3 regions of the Chryseomicrobium aureum genome follow, and region 2 is predicted to be linked to each of the others. Evidence: riboswitches for the same ligand, from Rfam matches in the RefSeq annotation. Region 2 holds a riboswitch; each other region holds the start of a gene.
The links. A riboswitch is a leader RNA that binds a small molecule or an ion and turns the genes downstream of it on or off. The one in region 2 is predicted to bind S-adenosylmethionine.
Positions count from the first base shown of each region.

Region 1: linked by a shared signal. The riboswitch ahead of ACF3OH_RS00300 (methionine ABC transporter ATP-binding protein) and the one ahead of metA (homoserine O-succinyltransferase) in region 2 are both predicted to bind S-adenosylmethionine.
Region 3: linked by a shared signal. The riboswitch ahead of ACF3OH_RS13130 (O-acetylhomoserine aminocarboxypropyltransferase/cysteine synthase family protein) and the one ahead of metA (homoserine O-succinyltransferase) in region 2 are both predicted to bind S-adenosylmethionine.

Region 1 is NZ_CP171117.1:46,833-55,079, forward strand. Features, by position in the region: gene ACF3OH_RS00270 (DEAD/DEAH box helicase) at 1-132, opposite strand, end outside; gene ACF3OH_RS00275 (DUF4275 family protein) at 294-722, opposite strand; gene ACF3OH_RS00280 (GNAT family N-acetyltransferase) at 742-1,254, opposite strand; gene ACF3OH_RS00285 (cold-shock protein) at 1,397-1,597, opposite strand; gene ACF3OH_RS00290 (alkaline phosphatase) at 1,823-3,148, opposite strand; gene ACF3OH_RS00295 (peptide-methionine (S)-S-oxide reductase) at 3,454-3,939, shown strand; SAM riboswitch class I at 4,201-4,303, shown strand; gene ACF3OH_RS00300 (methionine ABC transporter ATP-binding protein) at 4,396-5,421, shown strand; gene ACF3OH_RS00305 (methionine ABC transporter permease) at 5,411-6,073, shown strand; gene ACF3OH_RS00310 (MetQ/NlpA family ABC transporter substrate-binding protein) at 6,085-6,945, shown strand; gene ACF3OH_RS00315 (hypothetical protein) at 7,034-7,291, opposite strand; gene ACF3OH_RS00320 (helix-turn-helix transcriptional regulator) at 7,281-7,481, opposite strand; gene ACF3OH_RS00325 (hypothetical protein) at 7,613-8,026, shown strand; gene ACF3OH_RS00330 (DUF4256 domain-containing protein) at 8,058-8,247, shown strand, end outside.
Region 2 is NZ_CP171117.1:1,299,512-1,307,758, reverse strand. Features, by position in the region: gene ACF3OH_RS06905 (aminoglycoside phosphotransferase family protein) at 59-916, opposite strand; gene metA (homoserine O-succinyltransferase) at 913-1,830, opposite strand; SAM riboswitch class I at 1,885-1,988, opposite strand; gene ACF3OH_RS06895 (sporulation protein) at 2,043-2,426, opposite strand; gene ACF3OH_RS06890 (AI-2E family transporter) at 2,429-3,631, opposite strand; gene ACF3OH_RS06885 (LCP family protein) at 3,642-4,568, opposite strand; gene msrA (peptide-methionine (S)-S-oxide reductase MsrA) at 4,680-5,195, shown strand; gene ACF3OH_RS06875 (ABC-F family ATP-binding cassette domain-containing protein) at 5,252-6,859, shown strand; gene ACF3OH_RS06870 (YkvA family protein) at 6,892-7,347, opposite strand; gene ACF3OH_RS06865 (hypothetical protein) at 7,447-8,097, shown strand; gene ACF3OH_RS06860 (cold-shock protein) at 8,135-8,247, opposite strand, start outside.
Region 3 is NZ_CP171117.1:2,495,497-2,503,743, reverse strand. Features, by position in the region: gene ACF3OH_RS13140 (STAS domain-containing protein) at 1-716, opposite strand, end outside; gene ACF3OH_RS13135 (M3 family oligoendopeptidase) at 814-2,514, opposite strand; SAM riboswitch class I at 2,688-2,801, shown strand; gene ACF3OH_RS13130 (O-acetylhomoserine aminocarboxypropyltransferase/cysteine synthase family protein) at 2,902-4,200, shown strand; gene ACF3OH_RS13125 (homoserine dehydrogenase) at 4,315-5,301, shown strand; gene ACF3OH_RS13120 (hypothetical protein) at 5,944-6,501, opposite strand; gene ACF3OH_RS13115 (AbgT family transporter) at 6,611-8,140, opposite strand.

The sequences.
Region 1 (8,247 bases), 1.3 Mb from region 2:
AAGGTCCAGGTTTTCAAATGCAAGAGGAAGTACTTTTTGTTGTACTTCAGTCGGTGTGTCATATTTCAAAATCGTCAAGGCGCGGCGGATATCATCACTAATCGGTAAATCTGTAAAGCGTGTGGTTGTCATTCAAATACCTCATTTTCTAGTTTTTCGTCATATATCTTCACAATCTGTTCCGTACATATGTCAATAGTTCTCATTATACGTGAAAACCGCGCACTTTATCCGGTTTTCTTTGAAACGTAACAGAGAAGATATATAGGAAATGAGAAACCATCGAATTCTGTTCACACTTTAGCAAAATACGGCCCACACGTCTCGGTTTCATGCGTGATCACAAACGTCCATGTGAAATCCGCGTCTACCAGGTAAATGTCTTCTTCATTCTGCAGCATGTTCATATCTATACGAAAAGAATCTTCTATCAAAAAAGCATCATTCGAATATTGATAAAACACAAAACAGCGCTTTTTACGCAAGGCATGAAATGCACTGATTGCCTCGCTTCTAGAAAGATGTTCGCGTGTTTGATAGCTGAACACATGCCATAAATAACCTGAGTAGTCCCCAACACCCTTCAGATAGATTCTTTTCTTTTCAACTGTTGTTAAATGACTAGCAAAAGCTTCTTCCCACCTCGCGTGGAGATATGCACTCCAGCCAGTAAGGACACGAGTTCGTGGGTCGATTTTCGATAATTGAGTGTGTAGGTTCATGTGTAAACTCCCTAGTGTTTCAGCCTTCCACCGGGGTCTCCGGTCCTTCGAGATCCAGTTGATAAAACGCAAGATCAAGCCAGCGCTCGAACTTGTAACCGGCGTTGCGTAAAGTTCCAGAGTGCGTGAAGCCAAGACTTTGATGAAGCAAGATGCTTTTCTCATTCGCTGCATCGATTCCGGCAACTAAAGTTTTATACTCACCATTTTTGGCAAGTTGAATGATTTCCTGAAGCAATGTACGTCCGATTCCACGTTTTTGATAGTCGTTGCTGACATACACCGAATGTTCTATCGAATATTTATAGGCAGGCCACGCGCGGAAGGGACCAAATGTCGCAAATCCAGCTACATGTCCGTCGACTTCAAAGACAATCACAGGATAGCCATCTTTCATCTTTTGATCAAACCAAATCGTGCGGTCTTCTAAAGTTTGAGCGTGGTACGAATAAACAGCGGTCGTGTTGACAATAGCGTCATTGTAGATAGCTAAGATTTCTTTTAAATCATCAGAGGTGGCTGGTCGGATCATCGGGTTCTTCCTTTCAGGGTGGGAGTAAAGTCAAACTAGAATAGTCCTAGTTTAGCAGAAAACTATCAAAAGAGAAGAGGTTTTTTGTGAATCGAAACACAAAAAAGGCACCCCAGATGGGATGCCTTTTCGTATCATAAAATTAAAGTTTTACGATGTTTGTAGCTTGAGGTCCGCGTTGACCTTCTTCGATGTTGAATTCAACTTTTTGACCTTCGTCTAAAGATTTGAATCCTTCACCTTGGATTGCTGAGAAGTGAGCGAATACGTCTGCTCCGCCTTCAACTTCGATGAATCCGAAACCTTTTTCTGCGTTAAACCATTTTACTGTACCTTGTGTCATATAAATGACCTCCATTATAAATTATTAATAAGATCATTTTTCTGCAATAAAAAAATTCACGTATTACAAAAAGTACGGAAATAATACACAGATACTTTTTGTAATAGGTGAATTAAATGTGTTGTACTTCATGAACTTATTAAACCTAGTATACAACACAAAATCTGGTTTGTCTACTAAAACAAAAACAACCCCACAAAAGTGAGGCTGCTCTAGGTACGAAACTTAATTGCCGAACTTTATTTTCATTGCTTTCGCCATATGTTTTGGAATATCTGTGTTGTCCAAAAGACCTGTGAACAAGTCAGATTGAGGGCCATATGCGTAGATTGGAAGATCCGTCCCGGTGTGTGCACCTGTTGTCCAGCCGATCAACGCGCGGTCGCTGACAACTGTGTTGATAGCACGTGCAGGATTTTCGGCAGAAGCAATGGCTTCAATTTCTTCAGCGGTTAAATCAAACCCTGTGTGCGCTTCTACGACTTCCTCCACATTGTTACGCGTTTCATTTAACTGCGCAGCCATAAAGTCACCAGTAGCTGTAACGTCATGAAGTACTTCCGTTTTTACATCGTACACACTGTTGGAACCGACGGACATGCCACCTGTGTCATGATCCCCTGCAACGACGACAAGTGTATTGCCATCTTTTTTCGCAAATTCAAGAGCAGCAGCAACAGCTTCATCGAATGCTTGGGAGTCTGTCATCGCCCAAGCTGCATCATGTGCATGACCCGCCCAGTCAATTTGTGAGCCTTCTATCATTAAGAAGAAACCGTCTTTGTCTTTTTTCAATGCTTGGATTGCGACATCCGTCATCTCGGCCAGACTTGGCTGATCCGTTTCACCGCGCTCCAGTTCAGGAGCCATTGCGTCGTCTGCAAATAAACCGAGTAGTTTTCCACTCTTCGCTTTTAGTAACTCTTCACGAGAGGTCACATACTCATAGCCATCATTCTGAGCAGTTTCCACTAAGTTTCCGGCAGGTTGTTTACCACCTTCTTCTAGTGAAACGAAGTAGTCACGGCCTCCTCCGAGGAGCACGTCCACATCGTTCTCAAAATATTGCGGGGCAATCGACGATTCATCACCGCGTGATGCGACACTTGCGCCAAACACAGCTGGCGTCGCGTGTGTGATTGTAGAAGTGGCAACTAGCCCTGTAGATTTCTTCGCAGCTTCTGCCGCATCTAAGATAGAGTCGACTTCTTTGCCATCGGGTGTCACACCGACCATCCCGTTATTCGTTTTTACACCTGTTGCCATCGCCGTCCCAGCAGCAGCTGAGTCCGTCACTTCTGTATCTGCTGAGTAGGTTTTGATTAGACCTTTTACATATGGATCAAAAGAAGAGTCTTCGCCTTTGAACCAACGGTAGTTCGTTGCATAGGCGGCACTGTAGCCGTCTGGAATCATATAAATTACATTTTTGACTTTCCCATTATGAGCGTTATCATTCCGTGCTTCTGCGTAATCCATTGTCACATTGACACTGATCCCGGATACGACAAGTCCTCCCACCAAAGCGGCTGTTACAAGCTGTTTTTTCATACACATTTCCTCCTTTTGTTTGGTACACGGCAACGATATCAACTGAATGTAAAGGAAATGTGACGTCAATGTAAAAGCTTACGTAACACAGGGAAAATCGGTTTTTAGTCAAAGGAAACCTGAAAACTATTTAATTTTTAGTAGCTATATAGACCGTTCCGTTTGCAGTCATTTTGACGGATGAATTCATAAACTATCTGACTTTACATCATCTACTAAAGAATTTTAGGGTGTTATGAGATAATAGAAATAACTAACTAATGATTTAATCTCTATTCTAATTGAAGTACAAGGGGAGATTTTGCATGCAGACGATTTATTTAGCAGGGGGATGCCTATGGGGCGTGCAGGCATTTGTGAAGACGTTGCCAGGGATTGTCTCGACTGAAGCAGGAAGAGCAAATGGAACTTCTCAAACGTTAGACGGGGAATATGACGGATATGCGGAATGTGTAAAAACGACTTTTCATCCAGATGTGGTATCTGTCGACGAGTTGATGGGCTATCTTTTTGAAATCATCGATCCATACAGTATCAACAAACAAGGAGAAGACGTCGGGGAGAAGTATCGAACTGGGGTGTATAGTATAGACCCAAAACATGTAGAGCAGGCCAAGGCGTTCATCAAGAAACGTGAAGATGAGGACCGAATTGCTGTAGAAGTTCTGCCGCTTACCAATTATGTACGAAGTGCAGAAGAACACCAAGACCGTCTTGCTCGCTGTCCGGATGATTACTGCCACATTCCACAGCAGTTGCTGACAAAATACAAATCGAACGTGCTTACATGAGACGAGCCTCCTTTCTGTACTAGAAAGGAAGCTGATTTTTATTAGATAGCTTGTTCACATCTAGGAAATCAAAATAATGCTTTTTAAAGAATTTTCAATAAAACTAATAAAAAACTATCCGCGTCGTACCAACAAAGCAACCGCTTACATAGTCAGACTACTAAAAAAATTAGTAAAATTACTATTGACGACAAAACTTTGATGCTTTAGACTGTGAAACAGTTAGCAAGACGAACTAAATTCAAAACTACATACCAGCAATTCTTATCACGAGAGACGGAGGGACAGGCCCTGTGAAGTCTCGGCAAAGCGCGCATGCGTCAGTGCCAAATCCTGCAAGTGTCCACCACTTGAGAGATAAGACTGAGAGGCTTTTTCATGGCTTTCATTTCTTATGTTCTTAAGAGATGAAGGTCTTTTTTTATGCACTCTAGCAAGAAAGTAGGGAAGTCCACCATGATTACATTCCAAAACGTATCCAAAACATTCAAAGTCGGGAAGCGTGATGTGCACGCCGTCCAAAACGTCACGCTCGACGTCAAAAAAGGCGACATATTCGGCATCATCGGGTTTAGTGGAGCTGGTAAGAGCACGCTCCTTCGCCTCGTGAACCTTCTAGAGAAGCCGACGAGTGGCGTCATCAAAATCAATGATACCGACATCACATCTCTAAAAGCCAAACAACTTCGCTTGCAACGTCGACGAATCGGGATGATCTTTCAGAACTTTAACTTGTTCACATCCCGCACTGTTGCAGGGAATGTTGCCTATCCGTTGAAACTTGAAGGCACGCCAAAAGCGGAAATCACAAGACGCACAAAAGAGTTACTTGAATTCGTTGGCCTATCTGATAAAGCAGATAACTATCCTGAGCAACTCTCGGGGGGGCAAAAGCAACGCGTTGGGATTGCGCGAGCTCTTGCAACGAACCCGGAAATCCTAATTTGCGACGAAGCAACGTCCGCACTTGATCCGGAAACGACAGAGGACATCTTGAAACTTTTGAAGCGCGTCAATCAAGAATTCGGCATCACAGTGCTCTTGATTACACACGAGATGAACGTCATTTCAACCATTTGCAACCGAGTGGCGATTATGGAAAACGGACACGTCATCGAGCACGGGGAAGTCTTCGATGTCTTCACAAACCCGTCCCATCCGACGACAAAACGGTTTATCCAGTCGGTCAATAAAGACCTTCCTTCTCAAGAATTGCTAAAAGAATGGCGAGCAGCGGGAGATGAGCACATCTACCAAGTAACGTTTACCGGAAGTGCGACGAGTCAGCCGCTTCTTTCAAAAATCTCACAGCAACACAATGTCCACTTTAACGTTGTGTACGGCGCTGTTCGAGAGATCCAAAATCAGTTGCTAGGAAACCTAGTCGTTTCCTTCAAAGGAGAGACGACCGCGATTCAAAACGTGATCCGTGAACTAGCAGACGTTGTCGACATCAAGGAGGTGATCATCCATGAAAGTTGAGTGGAGTACATTTTATCAGCGCATCATAGAAGCAACTGGCGAGACGATCACGATGGTCATCCTGACTCTGATTCTCGGTTCGATTTTAGGCGTATTGGTGGGACTCGCTTTATTCGTCTCTCGCCAAGGCAATATCTTAGAAAATCGCTTGTTATACGGCCTTCTCAACTTACTGATCAATGTGATTCGGCCGATTCCATTTATCGTGTTCCTCGTATTCTTGATGCCAGTGACACGCCTCGTAATGGGGACGACAATTGGTGTGGGAGCTGCTGTGTTCCCGATGGCCATCATGGCAACATTCAGTGTCGCGCGTATCGTTGAACAGAACTTACTGAGTATCGACCCGGGTGTCATTGAAGCAGCGAAAGCGATGGGGGCGAGCCCGTTCCAAATCGTCTTTACCGTTTTGATTCCGGAAGCGCTTGGACCACTGATTCTTGGTCTCACGTTTGTGACAGTCAGCTTGATCGATTTCTCGGCAGTGGCCGGATATGTCGGTGGTGGTGGTCTCGGGCACATCGCGATTACATACGGCTACCAACGTTTTGATACGAGCGTCATGGTCGTGACGGTGATTATCTTGATTCTTCTGGTGCAACTCGCCCAGTGGCTTGGCAATACATTATCCAAAAAAATTATGAGACGATAGGAGATTAAAAAATGAAACGACTAAAACTTGCAGCACTTGCTGCCACAGCTGCTCTAACACTTGCAGCTTGTAACTCAGCCGATGGGTCAGAAGAGACAATCAAAATTGGGGTGAACGGTGCGGATAGCCCGCAATGGCCGGTCATCGTAGAACTTGCAAAAGAGGAAGGCATTGATTTAGAAGTAGTAGAATTCACAGATTACATCATGCCGAACAAAGCACTTGCAGCAGGGGACATTGATTTGAACGCGTTCCAGACGATCTCGTTCTTCTCAAACTTTGTGGCGGAATCTGGGGAAGACTTGGCACCTGTTGGTACAACGGTATTTGCGCCACTTGGTGTGTATTCAGATAAAATCGAGTCACTAGATGAATTGCAAAAAGGTGATCAAGTCGCCATTCCAAATGATGCATCAACACTTCCACGCGCACTGAACCTTCTGCAAGAAGCAGGTGTGATTGAACTAGCTGACGATTTTGGGATCACTGGAGACTTAGACAAAATCACATCAAACCCGTTAGAGCTTGAATTTGTCGCTATGGAACCCCAACAGACAGCACGTGTTCTTCCGGACGTTGCCATTGCCTTAATCAACAATGGTGTGGCCGTACAAGCAGGTCTTATTCCAGCTGAAGACGCTGTTGTGTATGAAGATACAGAATCCGAGTCCATCGAGCCGTACATCAATATCATCGCATCTCGTGCAGATGAAGCAGACAACGAAAACTACTTAAAGATTGTTGAATTGTATCAACATCCTGAAGTAGAAGAAGCGATCAACAAAGAGTTCAAAGGTAGCATGTTCATCATCCGCAAGACGGCGGAAGAGACGCAAGCGATGTTTGACAAAATGAATACCTATTTCCAATAAGGGCACCCACCCACTGCAGCTTTGACCCCCTTAGCTGTGGTGGGTTTTTTCTTAAACTTTAGAAATGTTTCGTAGCTTATTTGGTTAATCAATCGAGCGCTTGTCGATTCTTTGAATAGGACCTGCGAAGGGATATAAAGTGAATCCCGAAATACATAAGTAAAAGGATGCTGAAGAAGCCGCCGATTTCTAACCATCCTGCACCGTTTGAAGGCAATCCGCTAATTAGAGAGTAAACTACGAAGTAGAGAACGCCAAACCCTATTGTCTGAATGGTGATTTTCTTAAGTTGTTGTTTGTAATCGTCTTTAGGTAAAACTAGAGTTAACCATGAATTATTGATCATCTACCTCCCAAAATAATTCATCAAGCGTTTTCCCCAATTCTTTGGCCAGTGCAATGCATAACTGAAGACTTGGATTGTAGGCTCCTTTTTCAATCAAACTAATCGTCTGTCGCGTAATGCCTGTCTTTTTGGCAAGATCCGTTTGTGTGATGTTGGCAGAAAGACGAGCAAGCTTTACATTGTTTTTCATAGAATCTCCTTACTCAATGTAACATATATATTCCATTTGTAATTTATATGTTACATTCTAATCGAGTAGATGTCAATCCTCATTGACAACTTATTACCAAGTAATTCGTATAGATACAAGAGGTGATTAGGATGAACGAGTTAATTAATCAAACAGATGAGCAAATTGAACAGACACGCGCGATTTACAAAAGCTTGCCGAGCGCACTGACGTCCTGTGACTGTCTATATTGCCAAAATTATATCGCGTGTATTCCATCCTTTCCGGAGTGGATTCAAAAGCTTACTGATCACTACGGATTAGACCTAACAAAGGCTGCAGAAATCATGGCGCTGGATTCAAAGAACGACCTGCGTCAATTTTTCGCAATTTATCACGTGATTGGCTCAGCCTCTCCCGTGAAGTATGAGCAGCAAGATGCAACGGTTTTCATTGAAACAGAGGAGTTCGATTTTGTGCCCGACATATTTCCAGAACCGATTGTTCAAGTCATGATTGAACTATGGCTTCCGTGGGTAGTTGAACCGCTCGACGAACAAGGGTAAAGTGAAAGAAATAGGTGGGAGGCGAAAGGAAATGGTAAACCACGAACTAACGCAGGACCAACAACGTGAACTTTTGGCAGCATTAAAGGCTCGTTTTGAGAAGAACCGGGGACGACACAAAGGAGTCATTGAATGGGAGGACGTTGAGAAAAAATTAAACGCAAATTCAAAGGCACTCTGGTCACTTTCAGAAATGGAAGCGACCGGCGGCGAGCCGGACG
Region 2 (8,247 bases):
GGAAACTAATTTTAAAAAATAACAATGGAGACCTCACTACTTGGTCTCCTATCATCCACTATTTACTCATAATCCAATCAAGCATTTCAACTCGTTCACCAACCACGGGATCTCTATCTTCGACCATCCATGCATAATACACCGTTCCTAATGCTTTGATTGCATCCACTAATAAATTCTCTTCAAATCCATGCTCATCAATCAACAATTCAACTTTTAATTTAAATTCAACCAAGTTCTTGTTCTTATTAAATAAAAATTGCACACAATCATAATATCTATGACCAACGACGCCTTTTGGATCAATGATGACAAATCCACGCAAATCATCCCACAAAATGTTCTCATGATGCAAATCTCCATGTAAAATCGTCGTTTGATGCAACTCATGAATTCTTTGTTTAGCGCGTTTTGCTTCTAATCGCCAATCTTCAGGAATCGCATCATAGTGAGTCTCTAAACTTTCAAACCATCGCTCAATTTGTGGTAACTGATTCAAATCGGTAGTTGGCACCTGCGTGTCATGTAACCTCCTCCACTGCTCCACAAATAATCGAACACTCGTTCTCGTGTCGGGAAATCGGACATTTAGTGTATAACCAGGCGATATATTTTCCATAATATAGTAGCCGGAGTCGGTATTTTCAAACAAGAGCTGTGGTACTCCAAACGTTCCAAAGACCTGCATAGCAACTGCTTCATTTGTGAAATCAGTACCGGGAATACCAACCTTCAAGACAACAGACTTCCCCTTCATCGTTGCTCGGGCCACATAATTGTAGGACAGGTTCGAAAATGGCGTCAGTCCAGTCAATTTATGTAAACGAGCGATCTTCTCAAGTTGTTTCGGGAGTTCTACTAGCCACACCTCGCCTCTCTTTCCGAACGCAACCCGGATCTTTTCTTCAAAGCTCATGACGAAGTGCTCCACTCAAAAGGGGTCTGCTGGTAGACATAATAATTTAACCAATTCGAGAACAATAAATGGGTGTGAGAACGCCACGTGTTTTGAGGATCTTTTGTTGGGTCATCATCAGGAAAATAATTCTCTGGCACTTCGCACTCCAATCCTTTTGCGATGTCTCGCTCATATTCATCTCGTAATGTCGTCGCATCATATTCTAAATGACCAGTTGCCATGATGTGGCGTTGGTCTTTTGATTGCACCAAAAACACACCCGCTTGATCTGAAACTGCTACTACTTCAAGGGCTGGCTGCTTCAAGAGTTTTTCGTAACTGACCGTCGTATGACGAGAGTGCGGTGCCAAGAACGTATCATTGAATCCGCGAACAAGCGGACTATGAGGTGTTAACAACGAGTGTGGGTAAACTCCCGAACATTTCTTCGGTAAATCTTCTTTCTCGATAGTAAACTCGTGATAAAGCACGGCCTGAGCTCCCCAGCAAATCGATAACGTTGATGTCACATGCGTCTTCGCCCAAAATAACAAGGTCACAATCTCAGGCCAGTAGGCCACTTCTTCAAAGGGCATTTGCTCGACCGGCGCGCCCGTCACAATCATTCCGTCAAATCGTCGGTCTTTGATATCCTCGAATACTTTATAAAACTGATCCAAGTGACTGCTACTGACATTTTTCGGTTGATAACTAGCCATACGTAAAAATGTCACATTCGTCTGAAGTGGCGTATTTCCAAGTAAACGCAGTAACTGATGCTCGGTTTTCTCTTTTTCCGGCATCAAATTGACAATGAGTACTTCAAGTGGACGAATATCTTGCGTGTGCGCGCGTTCTTGGTCCATCACGAAGATATTTTCATCACGGAGTTTTTCAATTACAGGTAAATCTTTCGGCAAATTGATTGGCATTGGTTTCTCTCCTTAAAAAAACACTCTACCCATAACAAGGGCAGAGTGTCGGTAGTATTATCTTCCAAGTCAGCACTTGATGGAGGAAGCACCTTTCTGTCAAACAGAGGTTGCTGAAGCGTCACCGGGCCATGTCCCTCGACTTCTCTTGATAATGAATATGCAATTTTGTATTGATGCGATTGTATCAAACGCAATCGTAAAGTTCAAGCCTACTCTTCGATATCAAATATCAATTCGTCTTCATCGCTCAAACTGCTTCCATCTGAGAAGAATGCAGTCGTAGTCAATACGAGCTGTGTCGCTTCTTCCCCTTCTTCTGGCACCCAGCGTTCATCCGGCATGATTTCAAACGGAATCATGAGCGTTCCTTTTGATGCCGGATTGCCGACTGGCTCAAAGGATAGTTTTGCAATCAATTCACGTTTTTCTTTCTTGCATACTTCTAAACGGATGTCTTCTACCTCTTCTTGCTGCTCCAGTCCCTCGATGTAAATGGTGCCGGATAAATTGATGCCATGTTCGATATACGGGTGATCGACCACCGTATCGATTTTGATAAGACCTTTTTCAATATGGGATTCAAACGAGTTCATACTTACTCCACCTTATTCGTTTTCGATAAATATTCGTAGTGATTCTCCACAACCGGTTCATAACGATTATACCGCATTTTAAATAACCGGAAGAAGTGAGTCACGATTACTTTAACTATAGTATACCCTGGAATCCCAAGGATAACGCCAGGCACTCCAAATAAGGAACCTGCTGTTACAAGTACGAATATGATGGTAATCGGATGAATATGCAACGTTTTCCCCATAATCTGCGGAGAAATGAATTTTCCTTCAACAAGTTGCACGACCGTCCATACAGCAGCGAGTTTGAGAAGCATGAATGGCGACTGCACGAGCGCAATAATTACTGCTGGTGTTATTGCAATAATCGGCCCTAAATAGGGAACCACACTCGTCACCATTGCAATAGCACCTAATAACACTGCATATGGCATCTGGATGATGCTAAATCCGATGAACACCATAATTCCAATAGCTGCCGATACTAACAGCTGACCCTGGATATACGAACTGATTTGACGGTCAATGTCTGCAAACACTTGAGCCGTCTCCTCACGCATACGCGGAGGCAATAGACGTAAAAAGTATTGTGGTAACTTTTCTCCATCTTTTAATAAATAGAACAAGATAAATGGAACGGTAACAATCGCAAGTACAAAACTTGTAATCGCTCCAATGAATGAACTGATACCCGTTGCAACACGTGCGAACGTATCTTGGAAGAACACCGCCAATTGACTTGGTAGCTCTTGTATCCACTGATTGATATCTGCTTCTAGTGAATTATAAATCCCTGAAAACATCGATGTTTGTAGCCATATTATAATGTTATTAATGAGTTGAGAAAAAACTTCTGGGAAGTTCTCAACAAATCGAATGGTCTGATCTTTTAAAAATGGGAACACTAAGAATACAAGTAGTGTAATCAGTCCAATCACTGCCAAGAACAGAATCACTATTCCCCAGATACGGGGAATCTTCATCTTCTCAAGTAAACGTAGAATCGGACGTAACAAGTAATACAAAATAGTCGCCAAAATAATCGGTAACACGACATTCCCTAAAAATACGGTGAATGGATTGAAGACAAACGATACCAAATCAAAGATAAAAATCGTCAACCCAATCAGTAGAAGCAGTAACAAAGCAAAGATTGTATTTTTTCCGCCTAAAAATTGAATAAAGCGTGTATCAAAAAAACCTGGTTTCTTGTCATCAAACATAGAGATCCTCCTACTCTAAGAACTCAGCAATTGCTGCTTGTGCTGCTTGTTGATCAATTTCGATGACGCTTCCTGCATGACTGTATGAATTGTAGCGGTATTCTCCTTCTCGAGGAATCGTTAAACGCTCTACTTCAGGGCTTCCGCCTAGCGCCACATCTAACAAGTAATTCAACTTATCTGTATTTGTAATATCCGTTTGAATGTACCCATTTAAAGCACCCGCAAACTTCGGAAGACGATGAAGATTGCCGACAGATGTTACTTCGTTAGAAAGTGCTTCAATGACAACTTGTTGCCGTCTCACTCGACCGAAATCACCTTCTTCGTCTTTTCGGAAGCGCGCATATCCTAGTAACTCTTGGCCGTTCAATTGATGCACCCCTTGTTTGAGTTCGACACCAATCTCTTCAGACATATCTTTTTCAACATCAATTTCGATTCCGTTTGGTGCAAGGATATCGACCATCGTCTCGAAACTTGTAAAGTCAATGAGTGCGTAATGATGAAGGGGAATGCCAAACATCCCTTCAATAGTCTGTCTCGTCAAATCCGCTCCACCGAGATAATAGGCCGTATTTAATTTATAAGATTGATACCCTGGAATCTCTGCATAAATATCACGCATCAAAGAGATGAGTCGAACATCATTGGATTCAGGATCCCACGAAGCTACCATCATAGTGTCAGTCCTAGACTTCTCTTCACCACGGCTGTCCACACCTAATAGTAGGACATTCATCCTTCCGCCGTCATAAGCGCTTCCGTCAAACGGTTCTGAACTTGCTTCCCCGTCCGCGATTTGGGTGCCTTGCCAGTATGTAAAAATTCCGTATCCAACAAGACCAATGAATAGAATAAAAATAAATGCAAAAATCCGTTTAAATGGCGAGCGACGTTTTTTACGACCTCTTAGCTCGCTTCGACTTTGTTCCATGGTAATAACCCCTTTCTATCTTTATCATAACGTATTCAAGAGCAACTAGTTTCATAGTTTGCTAAGAAGTGATAAAATTTTACGAGCACATCACATACTGGAGGGATTTTAATGGAAAAAGCAACATTTGCAGGTGGCTGTTTTTGGTGTATGGTCAAGCCATTTGATACGTATGAAGGGATTCACAAAGTAACGTCTGGTTACATGGGAGGTCACGTAGAAAATCCAACTTATGAAGATGTGAAAACGGGCACTTCTGGTCATTTAGAAGTTGTCGAGATTCAATTTGATCCGTCCCTCTTCCCTTATGAGCAACTACTAGAGATCTTCTGGCAGCAAATCGACCCGACGGATGATGAAGGACAGTTCCAGGATCGAGGCGATCAATACCGCACCGCAATCTTCTATTACACAGAAGAGCAGCGCGTTCTCGCTGAAAAAGCAAAGCAAGATTTAATCGATAGCGAGAAGTTCTCACAACCCATTGTCACACGCATCCTTCCGGCGAGTGCGTTCTACGAAGCAGAAGACTATCATCAAGACTTTTATAAAAAAGAACCCGATCACTACAAGCAAGACCGTGCACAATCAGGTCGCGATGCGTTCATCGAAAAGAACTGGAAGTGACTTTTTCTCATTTCATGGTATAATGAAATGATTGTGTTTAACAGGAGGGTATATAAATGATTCAAGTAAGTGAAGTAAGTTTACGTTTTGGTGATCGTAAACTTTTTGAAGATGTTAATATTAAATTTACCGCTGGGAACTGTTACGGGTTAATCGGTGCAAACGGTGCTGGGAAATCTACGTTCATCAAGATTCTATCTGGTGACCTAGAGCCACAAGAGGGCCATGTATCAATGGGTACAGACGAGCGTCTTGCAGTCCTTAAGCAGAACCACTTTGAATACGAAGAACATCAAGTTCTTGAAACTGTCATGATGGGTCACAAACGTTTGTATGAAGTCATGAATGAGAAAAATGCAATTTACATGAAAGAAGACTTTTCGGACGAAGACGGCATGCGTGCTGCTGAATTAGAAGGCGAATTCGCAGATATGAACGGTTGGGAAGCTGAGTCTGAAGCAGCAATTCTTTTACAAGGTCTTGGCATCTCTGAAGAGTTGCACACGAAGAAAATGAGTGACTTGAATGGTTCTGATAAAGTAAAGGTACTTCTTGCACAAGCTTTATTTGGAAAACCAGACGTCTTACTACTCGATGAGCCTACCAACCACTTAGATTTAAAAGCGATTCAGTGGTTAGAAGAGTTCTTGATCAACTTTGAAAATACAGTTATCGTCGTGTCCCACGACCGTCACTTCCTAAATAAAGTATGTACACATATTGCCGATTTAGATTTCGGAAAAATCCAAGTCTATGTCGGGAACTATGATTTCTGGTACGAATCAAGTCAACTTGCACTGAAGATGGCGCAAGATCAGAATAAGAAAAAAGAAGAAAAAATCAAAGAATTGCAAGCATTTGTTGCGCGCTTCAGTGCCAACGCTTCGAAATCAAAGCAAGCAACATCTCGTAAAAAAACTCTTGAGAAAATCGAGCTAGATGACATCCGTCCATCTTCTCGTAAGTATCCATATGTCAACTTCTCGATGAAACGTGAAATCGGAAACGATGTCCTTCAAGTGCAAGGCTTGACGTACGAGCAAGAAGGCCAAACATTAATTAAAGATGCACACTTCATGCTAAACAAAGACGACAAAATTGTTCTTTTAGGTGATGAGCTTGCAAAATCTGCACTTCTTCGTATCTTAGCGGAAGAAGAAGAACCGACATCTGGTTCAGTTCGTTGGGGTGTGACGACAACACGTGCGTACTTCCCTATCGACAATGCGCGCTATTTTGAAGGGTCAGAGACTTCACTTGTCGACTGGTTGCGTCAATACTCACCGGACGATGAATCAGAGACATTCTTGCGTGGCTTCTTAGGGCGTATGCTGTTCTCAGGGGAAGAAGTGAAGAAAAAACCTTCTGTCTTATCAGGTGGAGAAAAAGTGCGTTGTATGCTTTCGAAAATGATGCTATCTGAATCAAACGTTTTATTATTCGATGAGCCAACTAACCACTTAGACCTTGAATCGATCCAAGCATTGAACAATGGATTGATTGCATTTAAAGGCGCTATGATGTTCACATCTCATGACCATCAGTTCATTCAAACGATTGCGAACCGAGTGATTGAGATTCAAGCGGACGGCACAATCCTTGATAAACAACTAACGTATGATGAGTATTTGGAGTGGAAAGAGCAACAAGCAGTAACGAACTAACAAAAACACATCCCGAGCTGGGATGTGTTTTTTTACGTTCGTTTCATAAAGTTTCCGATTAACGATTTCGTAGGAAGTTTCCCCAAGATCGACTCTCCACTTGCTGTCAATTGTTTTAATGTGGTTAAGAGCTTGTCGTCCCCCGCCCAGTGGTCTTCTAATAGATCAGGCGACAATCGGTTCACAAGAAGATTTAACACAAATGTTGCAATAATCAAATCGTCAACAAACCCACCTGGACCTGCCAGAAGCTCTGGTAAAAAATCTACGGGTGCTACAAAATAGGCAATTCCGCTTCCAAGTAACGCTTTGCTTTTAAAGTCTACGCGAGGATCTGCCATCGTTTTGACCATTAGATGAAAAATATCTGGAGCGAAAAGTAAAAAGGAACTCACTTTGGTAATTCCTTTTTTTTCAAAGTAACTCGTGATAGACTTACGTAAACGCTCATAAAAATCTAATTGAGTAGTAGTATCTGGTGTCTGCATCTTCATTCCTCCCTTAGTAGGTAGTATACCAATTTTTCAGGTAAATGAAACTTCTGGCCAAAGCACTACGTCAAAGTCTGTAAAAGGAGGTCGTGTCCTGTGAAAGTTCGCATCATCTCTTTATTCGCTGTAGCACTGCTTGTTGGGTGTACTGATCAATCGTCGACAACGCCTCAGCCGAACGACCCACCGTCAACTGAAACTGAGCCTGAGATTGAAGAACCTCAAGAAATGGGGCCTGACCTTCATACGTACTTTATGCCAAATCAGTCGATTGCTCGTTTTGAAGGAATGGGAAATGAGTACGCCACGTACACTTTAGAAACACAGTATTTATATGATGACTATATCGGTACACTTGAGGATAACAGCGGAACAGTAGTTCAGCGGATCTACCGAGTGGAAGAGAATCGTATTGTCAAAATTTTTGAAGAGGCTGAAGCCTATGAAGCAGATTTTCCTCCTTTCAATGAACTAGAATCGATGCCAGAACTTGAAACGTATCTTTCTTTACCTTTAGAAGAAGGAACGACGTTCGGAGGATGGACAATCGAACAAGTCGATGGGACGCTCGAAACTCCTTTTCAGACATTCACTGATGTGATTATGCTCAGTCAAGAAGGCGAAGATCAATCGGTTATCGAGAAGTATTTTGTTGAAGGATTTGGTGAAGTGAAGCGAGTATTTCGTATGCCAGGTGGCGAAGGGGAAGAATTTGAAGTGACCTCTACGTTGCAATCGGTAGACTAAAAAAGCATGGCCCAAGTCGGGTCATGCTTTTTGTTACTTATAGTTTTGTAACGTTTGCAGCTTGAGGTCCGCGATTTCCTTCAACCACTTCGAATTCTACAGCTTGTCCTTCGTCAAGTGATTTAAAACCATCTCCATTGATTGCAGAGA
Region 3 (8,247 bases), 1.2 Mb from region 2:
GATTCAACACCTAGAAGGCGTAAAGCCTCAATCAATTGGAAAATCTGTTGAGCAACCATTGTATCGATGATGGCCACTCCAGAAATATCTATGAGTAAGCTGTGGACACGCTTTTGTGTACATTGAGAAAGTGCGTTTTCAAATATGTATTTCGCGCGGTTTGTATCAATATCGCCAACGAGTGGTAATAGAGCAACCCCATTACTGAGCGAAATAACTGGCGTGCTGAGCTCATTGATCATCTCTTGTTGTGCACGTAACTTAGAAAGTGAGTAGTTATGATGCTCTTCTGTGAACCATGTCATGAGCTTGCCAAACATTTTTGTGACACTTGCAATCCACTTCTGTACAGTCTCATGCGAAAGGTCTTCAGCTTGTCGTTCATATTTAAACAATAACTCTATATATTGTTGTTGGGTATTGAAAAATTCTTGCAGGATATGGTGAAGCGGTGTGTTTAGATGTTCTGGGTCACGTGCAATCTCTAACACCCATTCTTCAAAATGTTTTACGAATACCTCTTCGTCTTCAATAAAGAGTTTACAAAAACGCTCATGAAATCCGTGGTTTTGCTCTTTGATTGTCTGGATCACTTTAGGGTCGTTCGATGCGTAGACCCCGCTTGTCGAGTTTTTATCAAGGGCTGCATACCACGCTTCTGTTAAGTCCCATGTGTTGTTCACTAGATAGTCGTAAAGCTTTTGTTCGGGTGTCATTACACAATCTCTCCTTTAAGGTAGAATCACTTAACTCCTAGTGTAGAGGACAATCATGAAAATAGGCAAGTCCGCGCGGGACCTGCCTACTTACAAGTTAAAGTGCCTCGTCATTCACGCTGTTTAAATACGCTTCGATTTCTTCAATGACGCCTTCGATGCTGCCTTGTTCAAACGGTGATTTCAGGTTTGCCGCTTCTACTAACTTTGTGAATGGAAGAGATCCTCCAAGAGTACAAAGGTGAAGGTAGTCTTTCCAAGCGCCCTCAAAATCTTCACGTGAACGTTTCCAGAACTGGAATGCACAGATTTGCGCGAGTGTATAATCAATGTAATAGAAAGGTGATGCATAGATGTGGCCTTGGCGCTGCCAGAATGACCCTTCTTCTAGATAGGCATTCCCATCATAGTCGCGATGAGGCAGATACGTTTGTTCGATCTTTTTCCAGGCTGCTTTACGCTCAGCTGGTGTCATTTCAGGATTTTCATAAACAACATGCTGGAATTCATCGACAGCTACCCCATAGGGTAAGAACAATAGCCCGCTCATCAAGTGCGAATACTTATATTTTTCTGTCTGGTCTTTAAAGAAGTTTTCCATCCATGGCCATGTGAAAAACTCCATACTCATCGAATGAATTTCTGCAGATTCATAAGTCGGCCAAATGTACTCAGGAATTCCAATGTTGCGGCTTGAGAATACCTGGAATGCGTGACCCGCTTCGTGTGTTAACACGTCGATGTCCCCAGATGTCCCATTAAAGTTTGAGAAGATGAACGGAGAATCGTGGTTTTCGATAAATGTACAATATCCGCCTGCTTCTTTCCCTTTTTTCGCGACAAGGTCCATCAAATTACGGTCGAGCATGAACTGGAAAAACTCGTTTGTCTCAGGAGACAGCTCTTCGTACATCTTCTTTCCACCATCAATGATCCATTCAGGCGAACCTTGTGGCGTTGCGTTTCCTGTTAAGAAGGTTAGTGGCTCATCGTAGTGTTTTAATTTCTCTACACCGATGCGCTTTGCTTGTTTCTCATACAGTTTAGTCGCGACAGGTACAATATAGTCGCGCACTTGGTCGCGGAACGTCTTTACCATCTCCGCATTGTAATCGATACGGTTCATACGGATATAGCCAAGTTCGACGAAGTTTTTATAGCCCATCTTGTGCGCAATCTCTGTACGTACTTTTACAAGCTCATCATAAATTGCATCGAATTTCTCTGCGTGAGATGCGAAGAAACCAAACGATGCTTCTTTTGCCTTTTTACGCGTTTCACGGTCTGTCGATTCTGCAAACGGTCCTAGTTGAGCAAGTGTCAGCGTCTCGCCGTTAAATTCAACTTGAGCAGAAGCCACAAGCTTTGAATAATCCGATGCCAATTTATTTTCTTTTTGAAGAAGTGGCATGATCTCTGGTGAGAACGATTTGATTTGGAACTCGGCTAAATCAAACAATTGTTGTCCCCAGCGTTCTTCTAAATTTGAACGAAATGGTGAGTCTACAAGGGCTTTGTAATAGTCTGTCACGATCTCTTCCATCTCAGGAGAGATTTCATCAAAATAATCCCGTTCACTTTGATAAAATTCATCGTTCGTGTCAATGGATGCGCGGATGTAGACAAGGTTTGCCATTGTCGAAAAGTCTGCACGCAGTGTGTTGAGAGTTTGAATCGCTTCATTTTGCTCTTCATAAGAAGACGCGGCCTTGAATGCTTCTACTGCCTCTTTTGCGCGTGATTTGAGAGCAACCATATCCGGACGTTCATATGTATACTCTTGGAATTGTGTTGTCATGCAAAATCCTCCTTGGATTCTTCGATAATCGAAGGTCTCACCGTCTATTCTTTCGCAATTCAGAGTGTTTGGCAAGCGATTTCTGGCTGAAAAAACAGAAAATTTCAAATGGGGTGTTGACAGATGTTTCCTTGCTGTTTTATACTTCAATGCAATAGACAGACGTATATGTACTCTTATCCAGAGTGGCGGAGGGACTAGGCCCTGCGAAGCCCGGCAACCAACAAGCAATTTTGCTTGGAAAGGTGCTAATTCCTACAGATCGATTTCGGTCTGGAAGATAAGAGGAGGACAAGCTGAGGCTCCTCTTCTTAATTGAAGAGGGGCTTTTTCATTGTCTCTTCCTCTCTGGATGTCTGCTCTACCCAACAAAAAGGAGGAAGAACAATGACAAACTTACGACCAGAAACGATTTTACTTCACGGAGGCCAACAACCAGACCCCGTCACAGGATCACGCGCGGTACCCATCCATAAGACCACTTCATTCGTTTTCCAAAACACAGAGCACGCGCAAAATTTATTCGCACTGAAAGAGGCAGGCAACATTTACACACGTATCGGCAATCCGACAGTCGATGTGTTTGAACAACGCGTCGCCCAACTTGAAGGAGGGACAGCTGCCGTTGCATTATCCTCTGGAATGTCTGCAATCGCCTTTTCTATTTTGAATATTGCAGGGGCAGGCGATGAAATTGTTGCCGCATCGAACCTGTACGGTGGAACATACAACTTATTCGCCCATACACTTCCACGCTACGGAATCACTGTGAAGTTTGTCGATTCCACAGATCCTGAGAATTTCCGTGCAGCGGTCACTTCGAACACGAAAGGTTTCTTTGCTGAAACGATTGGAAATCCAAGTTTGAACGTACTGGATATCGAAGCAGTCGCGCAGGTTGCGAACGAAGTGGGTGTACCTCTCTTGATCGATAACACATTTGCTACACCGTACGGAACACAGCCGATTCGCCACGGTGCCCACGTTGTCATCCATTCCGCTACAAAATGGATTGGTGGGCACGGGACTACAATTGGAGGTGTAGTGGTCGATGGCGGAAATTTTGACTGGAACTCAGATAAATTCCCGGGATATACAGAGCCAGACGTGACCTACCACGGTCTGCGTTACGGAATTGACGTACCACAAGTAGCATTTGCTATCCGACTTCGCGTGCAATTGCTGCGTGATTTTGGACCCGCTCTAAGCCCGGAATCGGCTTTTTCTTTCCTGCAAGGTCTGGAGACACTTCACTTACGCGTCCCAAGGCACAATGAGAACGCACAAGTTGTGGCAAACTATTTGAAGCAACATGAAGAAGTAGAGTGGGTGAACTATCCGGGACTTGAAGAGCATCCTTCTCATGAACTGGCGAAGAAGTATTTAGGACAAGGTGCCGGCTCGATTCTAACGTTCGGAGTAAAAGGTGGGAAACAGGCAGGGCAATTATTAATTGATTCCATTCCATTGTTCTCGCATGTAGCAAATGTAGGAGATGCCAAATCATTGATTATCCATCCGGCCTCCACGACACACCAGCAATTAGGTGAAGGTGAAGAACTTGCGCGAACAGGTGTGACGCCAGAACTTGTTCGTTTGTCGATTGGATTGGAGCATATTGACGATATTTTAGAAGCACTAGATGCAGGATTACAAGCTGTTAAAAAAGCCGCTCTTCCCGTCTAATTTGTCCATACAAGAAAAACAAATGTATCCTCAGGAAAGATTTTTCTTGTTTTCTTTAAAATCTTCCTCTAAAATAGGAAAAATACTACGGTGAATGGACTTGGAGGAATGAAGATGGCAAAACTACGAGCAGCAATTTTAGGATACGGGACAGTGGGACAAGGAATCTACCGCATTTTGCAAGATAAAGGAGAAGAGTTGCAACGCTCTCTTGGCCTCGACATTGAAGTTGGCGCAATTCTTGTGAATGATTTGGAAAAACCTCGTCCTGCAACCCCGGGCGTTCTCATCACAGATAAGTTCGACGACATCTTGGCCATTCCTGGATTGCAGGTCGTATTTGAAGCGATTGTAGGGGAAGACCCAGCCTATGGGTATTTATGCCGGGCAATTGACAAAGGGTGCCATGTCATCACAGCAAATAAAGTCATGTTCTCGCGCTATCATATCGATCTTCATGAACGAGCGAAATCAAAGGGTGTCTATATCGGGTACGAAGCCACTACAGCAGGGGGCGTACCGGTCATCAAGACCCTCAAGAACCTGTTGCAAGTCAACACGGTCCATCGCATTCAAGGGATTTTGAACGGGACGTCGAATTATATCCTGACTTCAATGCGCACAGACAATAGTGCCTTCGACGCTGCACTTCGTGATGCGCAAGCACTTGGCTATGCAGAAGCAGATCCTTACAACGATGTATCCGGAATGGATGCGTTTCATAAGCTGATGATTTTGAGTGCGCTCGCATTTGATAAACAACCAGAACGAAGCGAGGTGGATGTAAGAGGAATCGATACAATTACATTAGACGATATTCAGCGCGCACAGTCGGAAGGCTTACGCTACCGTCATGTCGCTGAAATCGTTCAGCACCCCGATGGACGTTTAGAAGCTTCTGTAGGCCCACAACTAGTGGGACCAGACCACCCACTGTATGCAATCGAAGGAGTGAACAATGCAGTGGCAGTCGATACAAACTACATCGGCACATTGACACTTGTTGGCCCTGGAGCAGGGATGTACCCGACGGCGAGTGTGATGGTAGAAGATTACGCGGAGATTATTGGGAAGCGGGCTGGGTTTATGATTTCGATTTAGTTTTAGATGTGGAGCCGACTGTTCAGAAATTGTGCAAGATGACAGCGGAGCCCGTGAAGCGCTCTTTGCTTCATGGGATGCGATGGCTTCTTGCGGGATTTCTAGGAGGCGCAACTCGATTCCATTCGAAGTCGAAACCACAACCAGCCTTTGCGGGCGCGGCTGATTCCGAAGCGTGTTTCTGGCGTTCGCAACTCGATTCCATTAAGATGTGGAGCCGACTGTTCAGAAATTGTGCAAAGTAAGACGTTGAGTTCCACTGCGAGGCTGCTTTCCGTGGGCGCTGCGTGAGCTTCCTCGTCGCAGGCTCCTGCGGGATCTCACGGCAGACTGGAATCCCACTGGAGTCAACCCCTCCATTCCACTCAACTTTAGATTTAGATGTGGAGAACGCCGGCATACACCAATTTGGGTGTATGCCGGTTTTTTGTTTGCGAACTGAGCGGTCGTTCTTCTACCGAAACCATACTTTCTTCTACCGAAACTTAGATTTATTCTACCCAAATCCACATTTCTTCTACCGAAGTCATATTATGGAAACTAATTCAAATCCCAAACGTCCACTATCCCAAAATTTTTCCTAGCAAGGGCATGAATCCAGCGAAAAAACAGTATCCTCTCTTTCGAGAAGATACTGTTTTTTTAGTTCTCTATAATTTGTTCAGCAAAGTTGAATGCTTCGTCAATCGTTTGGTTAACTGCTAGATAGTACGTAATCATATATCCAGCGCCATCTTTATCGAACCCGATCACCGCTGTGTCGCGTACAGGGCCAGGAATCACTTTATAGGCCACTTCTTTGCCTGCAATTTCCTGCGTTTCCGCGTCAGCTAGTTCTCCAAAAGTTTCTGGAAAGATATCAAGTTCTGCTAATGGTGCGTCTTTAAATAAGTCACCGTGTAATACTTCATACTCATTTTGCTCACTCCACGTATCTACGTTGAATCCATCTGCTGGCTTCGTCGTTGTTTGATAAATCAAGTGAGCCGACGTAGACTCAGCCGCCGAGTCCAGATACGCAAGACCGATATCATGATTTTGCATAGTAGGGATTGAAACGTCTGTCCCCAATGCTTCTTCAATTTTTGTTTCAACTTCTCCAGCAGGACCTGTCGCTTCTGAGGATGGTGTCTCTACTGTTTCATCTTGACACCCAACTAAAAATGCGAGGGCTGCCATAGGTAAAAGCCATTTCTTCATAATCTGATAATTCCTCCTCTTCTCTTCGTTACTTTATCACTGATTGAAAAATCTGAAAAGAGGGCGAGAGAACTAAAAAACCGACTCTCAAAAGAGAGCCGGCTAGTAATTATTCAGGCATATAAATTCCAGAACCAGGACCTAGGTCGATTCCGAACGCCATCCATACAAATAACATGATTGTCCAAACGACAAAGAATGCAATGGAGTATGGAAGCATAGTAGCGATCAACGTACCAATTCCTACTTTTTTGTCATACTTCTGAGCAAACGCGATTACGATTGCGAAGTATGGCATTAGTGGCGAAATGATATTTGTTGAAGAGTCAGCGATACGGTAGACAACTTGTGTCAATTCCGGTGAGTAGCCAAGCTCCATCATGATCGGCACGAATACCGGCGCCATGATTGCCCATTTTGCTGAAGCACTTCCGATGAAGAGGTTAATGAAACCAGTAATTAATAGGAAGGCTAAGATTAACGGGAAGCCTGTAAATCCTGTACTATCTAAGAATTCAGCCCCGTTTACTGCGAGCACAAGGCCGAGATTCGACGTTGTAAAGTAAGCAACGAATTGAGCAGCAACGAAGGCAAGAACGATGTATGAACCCATTGTTTCCATCGTTTCAGACAACTGATTCGCTACATCTTTGTCGTTGCGGATTGCTTTTGTGATGACACCATATACAAACCCAGGGACAATGAAGAGAATCAAGATAACCGGAACAAGTACTTGGAAGAATGGCGCGTTGACGATTTCTTCAGCACCTGCACGAAGTGGCCCCCAAGAAGGAACAACTAGTAGAGCGATTCCGATTGAAACGACGATGATGGAAGCAAGAGCTCCCCAAAGTCCTTTTTTCTCAAGAGAAGAAAGTGTATTGACTTCTTCTGTAACCGTTCCTTTGTATGCACCTAAACGTGGCTCAACAATTTTCTCAGTTACAAGTGTACCTACGATTGTGATCATGAATACAGATGCAATCATGAAGTAGTAGTTCATTGCGTAGTTAATGGACTCTGCGTATTCAGGATTCAAAATTGCAGCTGCATCTTGCGTGATTCCACCTAACAATGGATCAAGAGATGTTAGCAACAAGTTTGCACTGAATCCACCAGATACCCCAGCGAACGCAGCAGCTAGACCTGCAAGTGGGTGACGACCCATCCCAGCGAAAAGAACGGCTCCAAGTGGAGTTAGAACAACATACCCAGCATCTGCAGCCATGGATGACATAACACCACCAAATACTAATGCAGCTGTAAGAAGTTGTTTTGGCACAGACGTGACTAGTCCACGAAGAGCGGCACTGATCAAACCTGAACGTTCAGCAAGACCAATTCCGAGCATTGTGACAAGAACAGTTCCAAGGGGTGCGAATCCTGTGAAGTTTGTGACCATGCTCTGGAACAGGTACAAGATTCCTTCTGAATTAAGTAAGTTTCTAACCGTTAACGTTTCTCCTGGATTCATCGGATCTTCTACACTTACGCCGAGTGTTGAGAAGATAGCGGAAAGCACTAAGATGAGAACAGAGAAAATCGCAAATAACGTAACCGGGTGCGGCAATTTATTTCCTGTACGCTCGATACCATCGAGGGAACGAAGAATGAAGCCACGGTTTTTCGTGTTTTCCATTTCAAAACCTCCAAATCATATCACTATTCTGACAATTACCTGTATAGGCATTTGTTTATTATAAGAAGAAATGCTCCGAATAGAAAGTCATCTGCAAATATCCGGAA